Regions from separate parts of the Streptomyces sp. NRRL S-920 genome, predicted to be linked through region 1. Evidence: riboswitches for the same ligand, from Rfam matches in the RefSeq annotation. Region 1 holds a riboswitch; each other region holds the start of a gene.
The links. A riboswitch is a leader RNA that binds a small molecule or an ion and turns the genes downstream of it on or off. The one in region 1 is predicted to bind cyclic di-AMP.
Positions count from the first base shown of each region.

Region 2: it holds a riboswitch for cyclic di-AMP, as region 1 does, so the genes downstream of both, IG54_RS0113885 (C40 family peptidase) here and IG54_RS43900 (transglycosylase family protein) in region 1, are expected to answer to the same signal.
Region 3: it holds a riboswitch for cyclic di-AMP, as region 1 does, so the genes downstream of both, IG54_RS0107160 (M23 family metallopeptidase) here and IG54_RS43900 (transglycosylase family protein) in region 1, are expected to answer to the same signal.
Region 4: it holds a riboswitch for cyclic di-AMP, as region 1 does, so the genes downstream of both, IG54_RS0100370 (transglycosylase SLT domain-containing protein) here and IG54_RS43900 (transglycosylase family protein) in region 1, are expected to answer to the same signal.

Region 1 is NZ_JODF01000064.1:1,373-4,684, forward strand. It holds gene IG54_RS0131295 (cytochrome P450 family protein) at 1-23, shown strand, start outside; gene IG54_RS0131300 (transglycosylase family protein) at 149-1,240, shown strand; cyclic di-AMP (ydaO/yuaA leader) riboswitch at 1,435-1,621, shown strand; partial or broken gene IG54_RS43900 (transglycosylase family protein) at 1,626-2,028, shown strand; partial or broken gene IG54_RS43905 (LysM peptidoglycan-binding domain-containing protein) at 2,148-2,351, shown strand; gene eno (phosphopyruvate hydratase) at 2,672-3,312, shown strand, end outside.
Region 2 is NZ_JODF01000016.1:11,434-14,745, reverse strand. It holds gene IG54_RS0113885 (C40 family peptidase) at 37-1,308, opposite strand; cyclic di-AMP (ydaO/yuaA leader) riboswitch at 1,316-1,472, opposite strand; gene pcrA (DNA helicase PcrA) at 1,717-3,312, shown strand, end outside.
Region 3 is NZ_JODF01000006.1:121,975-125,286, forward strand. It holds gene IG54_RS0107150 (M16 family metallopeptidase) at 1-399, shown strand, start outside; gene IG54_RS0107155 (M16 family metallopeptidase) at 396-1,781, shown strand; cyclic di-AMP (ydaO/yuaA leader) riboswitch at 1,978-2,140, shown strand; gene IG54_RS0107160 (M23 family metallopeptidase) at 2,153-2,956, shown strand; gene IG54_RS0107165 (GntR family transcriptional regulator) at 3,164-3,312, shown strand, end outside.
Region 4 is NZ_JODF01000001.1:97,477-100,788, reverse strand. It holds partial or broken gene IG54_RS42410 (glycosyltransferase family 2 protein) at 1-15, opposite strand, end outside; gene IG54_RS0100380 (hypothetical protein) at 61-324, opposite strand; gene IG54_RS0100375 (hypothetical protein) at 437-802, opposite strand; cyclic di-AMP (ydaO/yuaA leader) riboswitch at 1,358-1,513, shown strand; gene IG54_RS0100370 (transglycosylase SLT domain-containing protein) at 1,517-2,254, shown strand; gene hppD (4-hydroxyphenylpyruvate dioxygenase) at 2,279-3,312, opposite strand, start outside.

The sequences.
Region 1 (3,312 bases):
ACCGACCGCCGAGCGAGCCATAGCTGACGGGCCGTCATAAATGTGATGTGCACGTGATCTCCGCTGCATCGACTTGTGACAAGCGTTCGACTGCGGCTACCTTCACGTCGACTCGGGCACCCGGTGCCCAAGTCGCCGCAATAGTCTCGTGAAAGGCAACCGCATGCTCTCCGGCAATGGTCGTCACCGACGCCCCCGCCAGGCCCCGGCCCTGATCGTCGCGGCGGGAGTCACCGGATCCGCCATCGCCATCCCACTCCTCGGAGCCACCGGCGCGAGCGCCGCCGAGACGGTGACGTGGGACAAGCTCGCCCAGTGCGAGAGCGGCGGCGCGTGGAGCGCCAACCCGGGGAACGGTTACTACGGAGGACTCCAGCTCTCCCAGGAGACGTGGGAGCAGTACGGCGGCCTCGACTACGCGCCGAGCGCGGACCAGGCCTCCAAGTCCCAGCAGATCGCCGTGGCCGAGAAGGTCCTCGACGCCCAAGGCCCCAAGGCCTGGCCGAGTTGCGCCCCGATCGCCGGACTCACCGACGGCGGCGCCGAGGCCGACGTGGACCCGGGCGACCCGGTCCCGCCGGAGTCCACCGACTCGACCGATTCCGGAAAGTCCCCGGACAGGGGGACGGACAAGAAGGCGGACAAGAGGAAGGGCGAGGAGGGCGGCTCGGCGGACGACGACAAGTCCTCCGACTCCGGCGAGCCGTCCGACGACACGTCAGACACCCCGGGCTCCGCCGACGACGCGAGCGCCACCCCCGGCTCCGACGGCGCCTCACGAGACAAGAATCACGACGAGTCGGGCGAGAAGGACGACAAGGACGGCAAGGGCAAGGCGGACGACTCCGGCAAGTCCGGCCGCAAGGACGGCACTTCCTCCGACGGCTCGGGCGCCTCGGACGACTCGGGCTCCGACTCCGGTGACCCGGCCGCCCCTTCCGGCGACTCCGCCCCCGGGCGCCACCGTGGCGACCGCGCGACCGAGGGCCCCGCCGCGGGCAGCGAGAGCGGCAGCGGCGGCGACCGTCCGGGACGGCACGCCTCGCGCGGCGCCGAACGTACGGAGAAGGTCGCCGACGGGACGTACACGGTCCGCTCCGGGGACAACCTCTCGGCCATCGCCGACGACCTGGACGTCAAGGGCGGTTGGCACGGCCTCTATGCCGAGAACAAGAAGACCGTCGGCGACGACCCGGACCTCATCCTCCCCGGTCAGAGCCTCGATTTGGGCGAAAAGTAGGGGTAGTTGACGAACCGTCCAGGGGGTACTTCGCGCTGAATGTCCGCATTGGTGCGAGTGAGAGATGGGTCTCAGAAGCCCTGATCGTCTTTGAAATTCCGGCGATCGCGTGACTACGGTCGTCACCGCTCGCCATTGGTGGGCCCCGCCGGTCGGTACGCCGAATCCTGCCAACGGCCGGACGGGAACAGTCGTCGCTTATAGCGCCGTAGGCAGGAGCGGGGGACCCAAGGTAAGCGCCGGGTCCGCACGTCGGCTTCCGAGAGGGAGCGGGACGTACGGGACCGGCTAGGGGTGAAGTCGCACTCGGGAGAGTGCGACCGGGCAACTTCACTGGCCCGAACCCGACAGCTCACCTCGCAGGCGTCGGTGAGGGGATCAACTCATGCTGTTTTCCAGCAAGGGCAAGCACCGCCGTCCGTCCAAGGCCACCCGTGTCGTCACGCTCGCCGGTGTCACCGGTGCCGCCGTGGCCGCCCCGCTGATGGCCGCGGGCTCCGCCTCCGCCGCCACCCCCCAGGAGTGGGACGCCGTCGCCCAGTGCGAGTCCGGCGGCAACTGGTCGATCAACACCGGCAACGGCTACCAGGGCGGTCTCCAGTTCTCGCCGTCCACCTGGGCCGCCTACGGCGGTACGAAGTACGCGCCCACCGCCGACAAGGCCTCCAAGGCCCAGCAGATCGAGATCGCCGAGAAGGTCCTCGCCGGACAGGGCAAGGGTGCCTGGCCGTCCTGCGGCGTCGGCCTCTCGGGCGCCTCGCCCAGCAGCGGCGGCGGCTCGCAGGAGCAGGCCCCGCAGCAGCAGAGCAAGCCGCAGCCGCAGCAGACGCAGCAGCAGGCCGCCCCGCAGCAGCAGGCCGCGCCGAAGCAGGCCGCCCCGAAGCCGCAGCCCGCGCCGCAGACCGAGTCGAAGAAGACCGTCGAGACCCCGACCGGCAAGAAGGTCGAGAAGGGTGACGGCGAGTACAAGGTCAAGACCGGCGACACGCTGTCCAAGATCGCCGAGGCGCACGACGTCAAGGGCGGCTGGCAGAAGGTCTACAAGCTCAACGGCGACATCATCGACGACGCCGACTTCATCTTCCCGGGCCAGCAGCTCCACCTGAGCTGACCCGTCCGCGGCCGTGCCTCGGCGGACGCACGGCCGCTTCCCCGTCCCCACGGGCTCCCCGCCCCGGTGCGCGTATCCCCCGTACGCACCGGGGCGGGGCCATGTCCGCCAACGCTCCGCCGACTGCGAACAGACCTCGCTACCGGTGAGTAGAAACACGGGCTTCCGTCCCGTTTCCCCAGTATTTGGGCCGTTGTCCGTCCCACGGGACGGGCGGTCGGCTGGCCGAAGCCTCCGGGCCGGTTAGGCTCGGGAGACGCAGGGCCGAAGCGGCCCCGCGTAATCGTGTTTACGCGTCACACTCCCAGAAGGAGATGCTCGTGCCGTCCATCGACGTCGTCGTAGCCCGGGAAATCCTGGACTCCCGAGGCAACCCCACGGTCGAGGTCGAGGTCGGCCTCGACGACGGCAGCACCGGTCGTGCCGCCGTTCCGTCCGGTGCCTCCACCGGTGCCTTCGAGGCCATCGAACTCCGCGACGGTGACCCCAACCGTTACCAGGGCAAGGGTGTCGAGAAGGCCGTCCTCGCCGTCATCGAGCAGATCGGCCCGGAGCTGGTCGGCTACGACGCCACCGAGCAGCGCCTCATCGACCAGGCGATGTTCGACCTGGACGCCACGGACAACAAGGCCTCGCTCGGCGCCAACGCCATCCTCGGCGTCTCCCTCGCCGTCGCGCACGCCGCCTCCGAGGCCAGCGACCTGCCGCTCTTCCGCTACCTCGGCGGCCCGAACGCGCACCTGCTGCCCGTCCCGATGATGAACATCCTCAACGGCGGGTCGCACGCGGACTCCAACGTCGACATCCAGGAGTTCATGATCGCGCCGATCGGCGCCGAGTCGTTCTCCGAGGCGCTGCGCTGGGGCACCGAGGTCTACCACACGCTGAAGAAGGTCCTGAAGAGCAAGGGCCTGGCCACCGGCCTCGGCGACGAGGGCGGCTTCGCCCCGAACCTCGACTC
Region 2 (3,312 bases), on a different contig from region 1:
TTCGCATAGAGGGCCGTCAGCGGATGCTTCTCGTGGTTACGCCGGGCGCACCACGCTGTGGAGCGGCATGGAGTAGATCGACTCGACGCGTACGTTGGCGCCCGGCTTCGGGGCGTGGATCATCTTGCCGTCGCCGATGTAGATCCCCACGTGGCTGATGTCGTCGTAGAAGAAGACCAGGTCGCCGGGGGCGGCATCGGCGGTCTTCACGGTGGTGCCGACCTTCACCTGGTCCCACGTGGTGCGCGGCAGGGAGATCCCCGCGGCCTTCCAGGCGTCCTGGGTGAGCCCGGAGCAGTCGTAGGAGTCGGGTCCCGTGGCGCCCCAGACGTACGGCTTGCCGATCTGGGCCTCGGCGAAGCCGATGACCTTCGCGGCCTTCGTGGCGTAGCCGCCCTCCGCGCTGCCGGAACCAGTACCAGTACCGGAACCGGAGCCCGAGCCGGACCCGGCACCCGAACCCGAGCCGGACCCGGCACCCGAACCCGAGCCGGTGTCCGGCCCGGAGGAGCCCTGGCCCCCTCCCCGCTCCTGCTCCCGCTCCCTCTGCGCCGCCTCTTCCGCCTTGCGCTTGCGCTCCGCCTCCGCGGCCTGCTCGCGGGCCAGATCCTCGGCCTTGCGCTTGGCCTCCCGCTCCTTCCTCCGCTCGATCGCGGCGAGCCGCGCCCTCTCCTCGGCGGTCAGCCGCGACAGCAGTCCGCGCGCCTCACCCAGCTTCCTCTGGACGGCCCGCTTGCTCGCCCTGAGGTCGTCCCGGGACTCGCTCAGCGTCTTGAGGCTCTTCGCCGCCTTCGTACGCTGCTTCGTCGCCGTCGCCTGCTCCGCCCGGTACTCGTCGACGGCCTTCTTCTGCCGCGAGGTCAGCCGGTCCGCCAGGTGGTTCTGGTCGAAGTAGCCCTGAGGGTCGTTGGCGAGCATCATCGTGGCGGTCTCGGACGCGGTGCCGGTGCGGTACTGCGCGGCGGCGAAGGAGCCCAGCTCCTGGCGCGCCTCGTTCAGCCTGTCCGCGCGCCTGGCCACGCCGTCGAGCAGACGGTCGACCTTCTTGCGCTGCTTCTCGGTCTTCTCCTTGGCCGAGTTGTACCTCTGCGTGGCCACGCCCGCCTGGCGGTAGAGGTCGTCGACCTTCTTCTTCACCTCGTCGAGGCTGGGTTCCACCGGCGCGGAGGGCGCTGTCGGCGCGGAGGGTGCTGCCTGCGCGCTCTGCGACAGGAGCGCCACGGACGTGAGGGCGGCCGTGGTGATACCGACGGCGGGGGTGGTGCGTATGCCGGCTGACCGGCCCCGCGGCTTGCGGTGCGACGCCAAGGGAGGCGACTCCTTCCGTACACCGCCTACCGGGTTAGCTGTCGGGTTCGGGCGGGTGGTCCGGAAGGTTGCCCTACGGTCCCGTACGAAGTACGGGACCGATTCACCCCAAGTTTTCGGTGGGTCCCCGGTTCCGAACACGTCGGACTCGGCGGGGGCCACCCGTTCCCGGCGGGGTTCGCCGGTGGGGGGACGTGCGGCCCGCGGAGCACGCTAACCAACTTGTGAGGCACGTGTGAAGGATGATGTTCGATATGACCGATACATTTTCGTGACTCTACGAGCGTCAGGGCGTAGGCCCGCAGCGGAGTGGCGGAGCGTGACCGGGCGCGGCCGCGGCGTGAACAGCCCCGGGGTGGCCGGAACCCGGGGCGGGTTGTCAGTGGGGCCGCCTAGACTCGGGAGGCGATGAGCAGCCTCTTTGATGACAGCTTCCTGGCGGACATGCGGCCTTCCGGGGCCGCGGACGAAGAACCCCCGCCGCCGCCCGAGGACAGCGCTCCGGAACCGGTTCCGGACGACTTGTTCAGCGGGAAGTTCGACGTGCCCATGACCCGGGACTCGCACTACCGCGACGGAGCCCCGCGCCCGGTCATCGACCCGGCCACGCTCCTGGAGGGGCTGAACGAGAACCAGCGCGCGGCCGTCGTGCACGCGGGCTCCCCGCTGCTCATCGTCGCCGGCGCCGGCTCCGGCAAGACCCGCGTACTGACCCACCGCATCGCGTACCTCCTCGCCGAGCGCGGTGTCCACCCCGGCCAGATCCTCGCGATCACGTTCACGAACAAGGCCGCGGGCGAGATGAAGGAGCGCGTCGAGCAGCTCGTCGGCCCCCGGGCCAACGCGATGTGGGTCTCGACCTTCCACAGCGCCTGCGTGCGCATCCTGCGCCGCGAGTACAAGAAGCTGGGCTTCACGTCCTCCTTCTCGATCTACGACGCCGCGGACTCCAAGCGGCTGATGGCCCTGGTCTGCCGCGACCTGGACCTCGACCCGAAGAAGTTCCCCCCGAAGTCCTTCAGCGCCAAGATCTCGAACCTGAAGAACGAGCTGATCGACGAGGAGGACTTCGCCGCCCAGGCCGCCGACGGTTTTGAGAAGACCCTCGCCGAGGCCTACGCCATGTACCAGTCCCGCCTGCGCGAGGCGAACGCGCTGGACTTCGACGACCTGATCATGACGACGGTCCACCTCCTGCGCGCCTTCCCGGACGTCGCCGAGCACTACCGCCGCCGCTTCCGGCACGTCATGGTCGACGAGTACCAGGACACGAACCACGCCCAGTACGCCCTGGTGCGCGAGCTGGTCGGCCCCTCCGGAGGCGAGGGCGACGACCCCGCGGAGCTGTGCGTGGTGGGTGACGCGGACCAGTCGATCTACGCCTTCCGCGGCGCCACCATCCGCAACATCCTCCAGTTCGAGGAGGACTACACCGACGCGACCACGATCCTCCTGGAGCAGAACTACCGCTCCACGCAGACGATCCTGACCGCCGCGAACGCGGTCATCGAGCGGAACGAAAGCCGCCGCCCGAAGAACCTGTGGACCAACCAGGGCGCGGGCGCCCGTATCACCGGGTACGTGGCCGACACCGAGCACGACGAGGCGCAGTTCGTCGCCGACGAGATCGACCGCCTCACGGACGCGGGCGACGCGAAGGCCGGCGACGTCGCGATCTTCTACCGTACGAACGCCCAGTCCCGCGTCTTCGAAGAGATCTTCATCCGCGTCGGCCTGCCCTACAAGGTCGTCGGCGGCGTCCGCTTCTACGAGCGGAAGGAGGTCCGCGATGTGCTGGCCTACCTGCGCGTTCTCGCCAACCCCGAGGACGCGGTGCCGCTGCGGCGCATCCTCAACGTCCCCAAGAGGGGCATCGGCGACCGCGCCGAGGCGATGATCGACGCGCTCTCGCAGCGCGAGAAGATCTCCTTCCCGCAAGCGCTGCGCCGCGTCGACGAGGCGTACGGCATGGCGGCCCGCTCCACCAACGCCGTCAAGCGGTTC
Region 3 (3,312 bases), on a different contig from region 1:
GCCCCCTCGCTCGGCTGGCTGGACGTGAAGACCTCCGGCGATGTCGAGGTCCCGGTCATCGAGGCCGCCGTCGACGAGGAACTCGCCCGGTTCGCCGCGGAGGGCCCCACTCCGGAGGAGATGGAACGCGCCCAGGCGCAGCTGGAGCGCGAGTGGCTCGACCGGCTCGGCACGGTCGCGGGCCGCGCGGACGAACTCTGCCGGTACGCGGTCCTGTTCGGCGACCCGCAGCTCGCCCTCACCGCCGTCCAGCGCGTCCTGGACGTCACCGCGGAGGAGGTCCAGGAGGTCGCCAAGGCCCGCCTGCGTCCCGACAACCGCGCGGTCCTCGTGTACGAGCCCGTGACGGCCACCGACGGCGCCGACGAGACCGACGAGGAAGAGGAGGCGGCGAAGTGAGCGAGGCCGCGACGATGCAGTTCCACCCGCAGCCCCAGGCCGGCCAGGCCAAGCCGTGGGCCTTCCCCGCCCCCGAGCGCTCCACCCTGGCCAACGGCCTCACGGTGCTGCGCTGCGACCGCCCCGGCCAGCAGGTCGTCGCCGTCGAGGTCAACCTCGAGGCGCCTTTGGACGCCGAGCCGGAGGGCCTCGACGGCGTCGCCACCATCATGGCGAGGGCCTTCAACGAAGGCACCGACAAGCACTCCGCGGAGGAGTTCGCCGCCGAGCTGGACCGCTGCGGCGCCACGATGGACGCGCACGCCGACCACCCCGGCGTCCGGGTCTCCCTCGAAGTCCCGGTCTCCCGCCTCCCGAAGGCGCTCGGCCTGCTCTCCGACGCCCTGCGCGCCCCCGCCTTCGCGGACAGCGAGATCGAGCGCCTCGTACGCAACCGCCTGGACGAGATCCCGCACGAGGCCGCCAACCCCGCGCGCCGCGCCGCCAAGGAGCTGTCCAGGCAGCTGTTCCCGGCGACCTCGCGCATGTCCCGCCCCCGCCAGGGCAGCGAGGAGACGGTCGCGGCCATCGACTCGGCCGCGGTGCGCGCCTTCTACGAGAAGCACGTCCGCCCCGCCACGGCCACCCTGGTGGTCGTCGGCGACCTCGCGGGCACCGACCCGGACGCCGTCCTCGCGGACACCGTGGGCACCTGGACGGGTGGCACCGCCGAGGCCCGCCCGATGCCGCCGATCACCGCCGACGACACGGGCCGCGTCGTCATCGTGGACCGCCCCGGAGCCGTCCAGACGCAGCTCCTCATCGGCCGCATCGGGCCGGACCGGCACGACAGGGTCTGGCCCGCCCAGGTCCTCGGCACGTACTGCCTGGGCGGCACCCTCACCTCCCGTCTGGACCGCGTCCTGCGCGAGGAGAAGGGATACACCTACGGCGTACGGGCGTTCAGCCAGGTCCTGCGCTCCGCCCCGGACGGCACGGGCGCCGCGATGCTCGCCATCAGCGGATCGGTGGACACGGAGTCCACGGGGCCCGCGCTCGACGACCTCTGGAAGGTCCTGCGCACGCTCGCCGCGGAGGGCCTGACCGACGCCGAGCGCGACGTGGCGGTGCAGAACCTGGTGGGTGTGGCCCCGCTCAAGTTCGAGATGGCCGCCTCCGTGGCCGCCACGCTGGCCGACCAGGTCGAGCAGAACCTCCCGGACGACTTCCAGGCGCAGCTCTACCGGCAGTTGGCGGCGACCGGCACCGTGGAGGCCACCGCGGCCGTCGTGAGCGCCTTCCCGGAGGACCACTTGGTGACGGTCCTCGTCGGGGACGCCGCACGGATCGAGGAGCCCGTCAAGGCGCTCGGCATCGGCGAAGTGAGTGTGGTCACGGGCTGAGTGACAGGCAGGACATATCGGGACCCCGGCGACCTTTTCGGCCGCCGGGGTTCTCATATGTCCGAATTCATATGGAGGTTGCCTGTCTGCCGTGTGGCGTGCGCTACAAAAGTCGCGTTCTGTTTGTCGATTGACAGAGGGCACGTTTAGCGTCAGTCCGTCTGTTCGTCACGCAGTACGTCGCACCCGCGGCACCGGACAGTCATCGCCGAGTCCCCGTACGGCGCGAGCCAGGGGAGCCGGGGACCCACATGTCCCCTGGGGTGAATCGGGCACCTTGCCGTCAGGCGAGGGACTCGTAGGAGACCTTCCTGCTCCGAACCCGTCAGCTAACCCGGTAGGCGAGAAGGAAGGAAAGGATCAGCCGCTTCATGGCGTTCACCCGTGCCACCGGGAAGCACCGTCGTCCCAGCCGCCTCACCCGCACCACTGCGAACGTCGCGGGCGTCGCCGCGCTCACCACCACCGGCGTCATCGGAGGCATGGCCGCTCCCGCGCTCGCCGCCGCCGACGACGCGGCCGTCGAGCACACCGGGCTCACCCAGGCGATATCCGTCGGCGGTTCACTCGCCGAGACGATCGACGCGCAGGCCGCCGCCCAGCGGCAGGCCGCCGACGACGCGGCCGCCGCCAAGCTGGCCGAAGCGGCCGCCAAGAAGAAGGCCGCGGAGGACAAGCGCAAGGCCGAGGCCGAGGCCAAGGTGAAGGCCAAGAAGGAGCGCGAGGCCAAGGAGCGCGCCGCCCGCGAGGCCGAGCGCAAGCGCCTGAACACCTACGTCTCCCCGATCGCCGGCTCGTACGTCTCCACGGGCTACCAGACCGGTGGCGCCATGTGGTCCTCCGGCAGCCACACGGGCGTCGACTTCCACGCCGCGTCCGGCACCACGGTCCACGCCGTCGGCGGCGGCACCGTCGTCGAGGCGGGCTGGGGCGGCGCCTACGGCAACAACGTCGTGATCAAGATGAACGACGGTACGTACACCCAGTACGGCCACATGTCGTCCCTCAGCGTCACCGTCGGCCAGACGGTCACCCCGGGCCAGCAGATAGGCCTCTCGGGCTCCACCGGCAACTCCAGTGGCCCGCACCTCCACTTCGAGGCCCGCACCGGCGCCGAGTACGGCTCGGACATCGACCCCGTGGCGTACCTCCGCTCGCACGGCGTCAACGTCTGACCGCCCCGCACTTCACCGAAGGCCCCGGCTCTCCCGAGCCGGGGCCTTCGTCGTTTCCGGACCGACCGTTTCCCGGCCCGTTCGCCTTTGGCCAAAAGATATCCATGGATTCCGACCCGCCATCGGAAAATCCGATGCCCTGCAATAGAGTCGCTGAACGAGCGTCGGTCGACCGCGTTTCGCGGGGATTAAGGCGGAGGTCCGGTCATGCGCATTCCCGCGCACTCGGTATGCACGGCCATCCGGGACGACATTGTCTCCGGTGTCTACGAAAGGGGCGGTCGGCTCGCCGAGGAGCTTCTCGCGCGCCGGTACGGCGTCTCGCGCGTCCCTGTGCGCGAGGCCCTGCGCACCCT
Region 4 (3,312 bases), on a different contig from region 1:
ATCAGACACACGCATTTCCTCTCCCACACATGCCCATCTCCCGTGGTCCTGGAATGCCCGTCACCCGACCACTTCGTAAAGGACTTGCCCTGTCGGCCCGGTGGCGGTTTTCCGCAGGGCCTGATCGCCCTCGGGCCGTCCGCCCTCGCCCCTCGTCTGGATAATCCACTTGGCGTGATAGCGGAGCAGCGCGTCGACGCGGTCCTCGCGATCGGCGCCGGGAGCGAAGTAGCGCTCGACCGTCTTCCTGCGCTGCCGTTCCTCGGGCAGAAAGAAGTCCGGGTATCCGGTGGCCACGGTGTATGGCCCGTACGCGGGCACCATGCGCGAAGCGAAATAGTTCTGCGCTCGATCGCTTCGGGCAGCGCGTCCGCACGAACGACATACCCGAGTGCTCCCGTTTGCGTCCAGGCCCCGAAAAGCAGCACTGTCCAGGTCACCCCGGCGCAGCTGACGCGCGCGAATCGAGGGCCGTTCTCGACCACCAGTGCCCGCTCGCGGCCCCTGCCGCAACCACCATCGCGCCGAGAGCGAAGAAGACGACGAGCGGATCCCGCCGGTCCCGGTGAGTCCGCAGAGGGCCCCACAGGAGCAGCAGACACAGAAGGGCCAGCGCGGGCGCCGAGCGATGCCTGGTGAACGTGCGCGTGAACTGCCAGACGCCTGTGCCGAGCAGGGTGAGCGAGGCCAGTGCCGCGACGCGGAGCAGGGTGAACGGTCCGAGCCCCGTCAGCTTGGCCGACGCGCCGAGGAGCACCGTCCAGGGCGAGGAGTACTGGCTGGGGGTGCTGGCGTCGACCATCGGGTTGCCCGGGGCGAGCGGGTCGTGGCGCAGCCGTTCGACGGTCGCCGCGTGCCTCCGCGGTGGCGGACACGGCGGGGGGTTCGTGCGGGCTGGTCGTATCCAAGGGGCAGCCAACTCGATTGTGCCTGGCGGGGGCTGGGGGCAAGGAGCGGAAAGGCTCTCCTCCTCGGACGAAGCGGGGGCGCTCCGAGCACCCCTACAACGATCAGGGCCTGGTGGGGTCACAGGTCCCCTTGGAGTGGCATGCCCACGGAGACAGGGGGTGCGATATGTCCTTCTTTGCAGCGGAAATCACGATAGCCCCGAATTCCCCCCTCCCCATTCAGTGAAATGGGTCACGCCGACAGCCGTGATCATTAGGGCCACCGCGCGCATTTCCGTTCCCCGCAAAGCGAGTTGGCTTTGTTGATCAGAAAGAGCGAGGAGTTCTGACTCCCCAGGACGACTCTCCGTATTCGCCTGTGTGAATTCCCGCCTTGTTCCGTCCCGCCTTTCTCGCTTAATGTCACCGTCAATCCGGGCGGAACGCCGAATCCTGCCGCTGCCCGGAAACCCTTCCACTCACTCACCCACGGCAGGAGCGGGGGACCCAGGTAAGCCGCCGATCCGGTTTCCGGAACGGCTCGGGGTGAAGGCGCGTTCAAATGCGCCGGGACAGCTCCCGTCCAAACCCGACAGCTCACCTCGCAGGCGACGGAGAGGAACTTTTTCATGCCCGCAAAGGGAAAGCACCGCCGTCCGAAGTCCAGATCGCTCAACCGCGGTATCGCCGCCGCGGGAACGGGTGGAGCCGTCCTCGTCCTGCCGGTGCTGGGCGCGACGAGCGCCGGCGCGGCCCCTAAGCCGGCCGCGGACGCGAGCACGTACGTCGTCGTCGCGGGCGACTCCCTCTCCAAGATCGCCCGGGAGCACTCCGTGAGCGGTGGCTGGAAGAAGCTGTACGAGGACAATCGCGGCGTCCTCGGCGGCGACCCGAAGCTGATCCACCCCGGCCTCAAGCTCACGCTCGGCGCGAAGGGCGCGGCGGAGCCCGCGAAGAAGACGGACGCCTCCCCCGCGTCCGCCGAGCGGGCGGACCGCTCCGAGCGTGCGGCCGTGCCTGCCGCCGCCCCGGCGAAGAAGACCTACGCCAACAACCTCGACGGCTGGATCAGGGAGTCGCTCGACATCATGGCCCAGCACGGCATACCCGGTTCCTACGAGGGCATCCACCGCAACGTCATGCGCGAGTCCTCCGGCAACCCGCTGGCCATCAACAACTGGGACTCCAACGCGGTCGCCGGCACCCCGTCCAAGGGGCTCCTCCAGGTCATCGCCCCCACGTTCGCCGCGTACCACGTCCCGGGCACGTCGCTGGACAGCTACGACCCCGTCGCCAACATCACGGCCGCCTGCAACTACGCGGCCGACCGCTACGGCTCGATCGACAATGTGAACGGTCCGTACTAGGCCTCGGCGCCAGGCCTCGGCGGCTCACAGGTTGCCGCGTCGGTCCTGCTCCCGTTCGATGGCGTGGAAGAGGGCGGCGAAGTTGCCGACCCCGAAGCCTTCCGAGCCGTGCCGCTCGATCAGCTCGAAGAAGCCGGTCGGCCGGTCCTGCACGGGCTTGGTGAGGATTTGCAGGAGGTGGCCGTTCTCGTCCTGGTCGACCAGGACCCCGCGGTCACGCAGCTCGCTGATCGGCGAGCTGATCGGGCCCATGCGGGCGAGCAGGCCCGGGTCCTCGTAGTACGCGGCCGGGGCCGGCAGGAACTGAACTCCGGCCGCGCGCATGCCGTCCACGGCGCGCAGGATGTCGCCGGTCGCGAGTGCCACGTGCTGTACCCCCGGGCCGCCGTGGAAGCGCAGGAACTCCTCGACCTGGCTGGCGCGCTCCGACGGCGCGGGTTCGACGACGGGGAACCTGACCCGGCGCGACCTGTCGGCGACCACCTTCGAACGCAGCGCCGAGTACCGCGTGGAGATCTCCCCGTCGATGAACTCCGCCAGCAGTTCGCCGCCGAGGACACGCTGGTAGAAGTCGACCCATTCGTCCATCCGGCCCGCTTCGACGGCGGCGACGCAGTGGTCGATCGCCGTGAAATACGGTACGGGGGGCGGTTGGGGAAACGTGTGCGGGCACGGTTGGTAGCCGGGGAGATAGGCGGCGCGGTACGCCGACCGGTCGACGAAGGTGTGCCGGACCGGGCCGTAGGCCGCGAAGCTCGCCAGCCGGACCGCACCGTCCGCGTCTCGCAGTTCGTGCGGCTCATCGAGGCCGCTCGCCCCGGCGGCGACCGCGTGCCGGAAGGCGGCCTCGACGTTCGAGACCCGGATCCCTACGTCGAACACCGAGTCGCCGTGTTCGGCGACGTGCTCGCCGAGCGCGGTGCGCGACCGCGTCGGACCTGTGACCACGAACCGTGTGGCGCCGGCGCGCAGGACGTACGAGCACTCGTCGCGGCTCCCGGTTTCCGGGCCGCGGTAGGCGACCGGCGTCATCCCGAACGCGGTCACCAGGAAGTGTG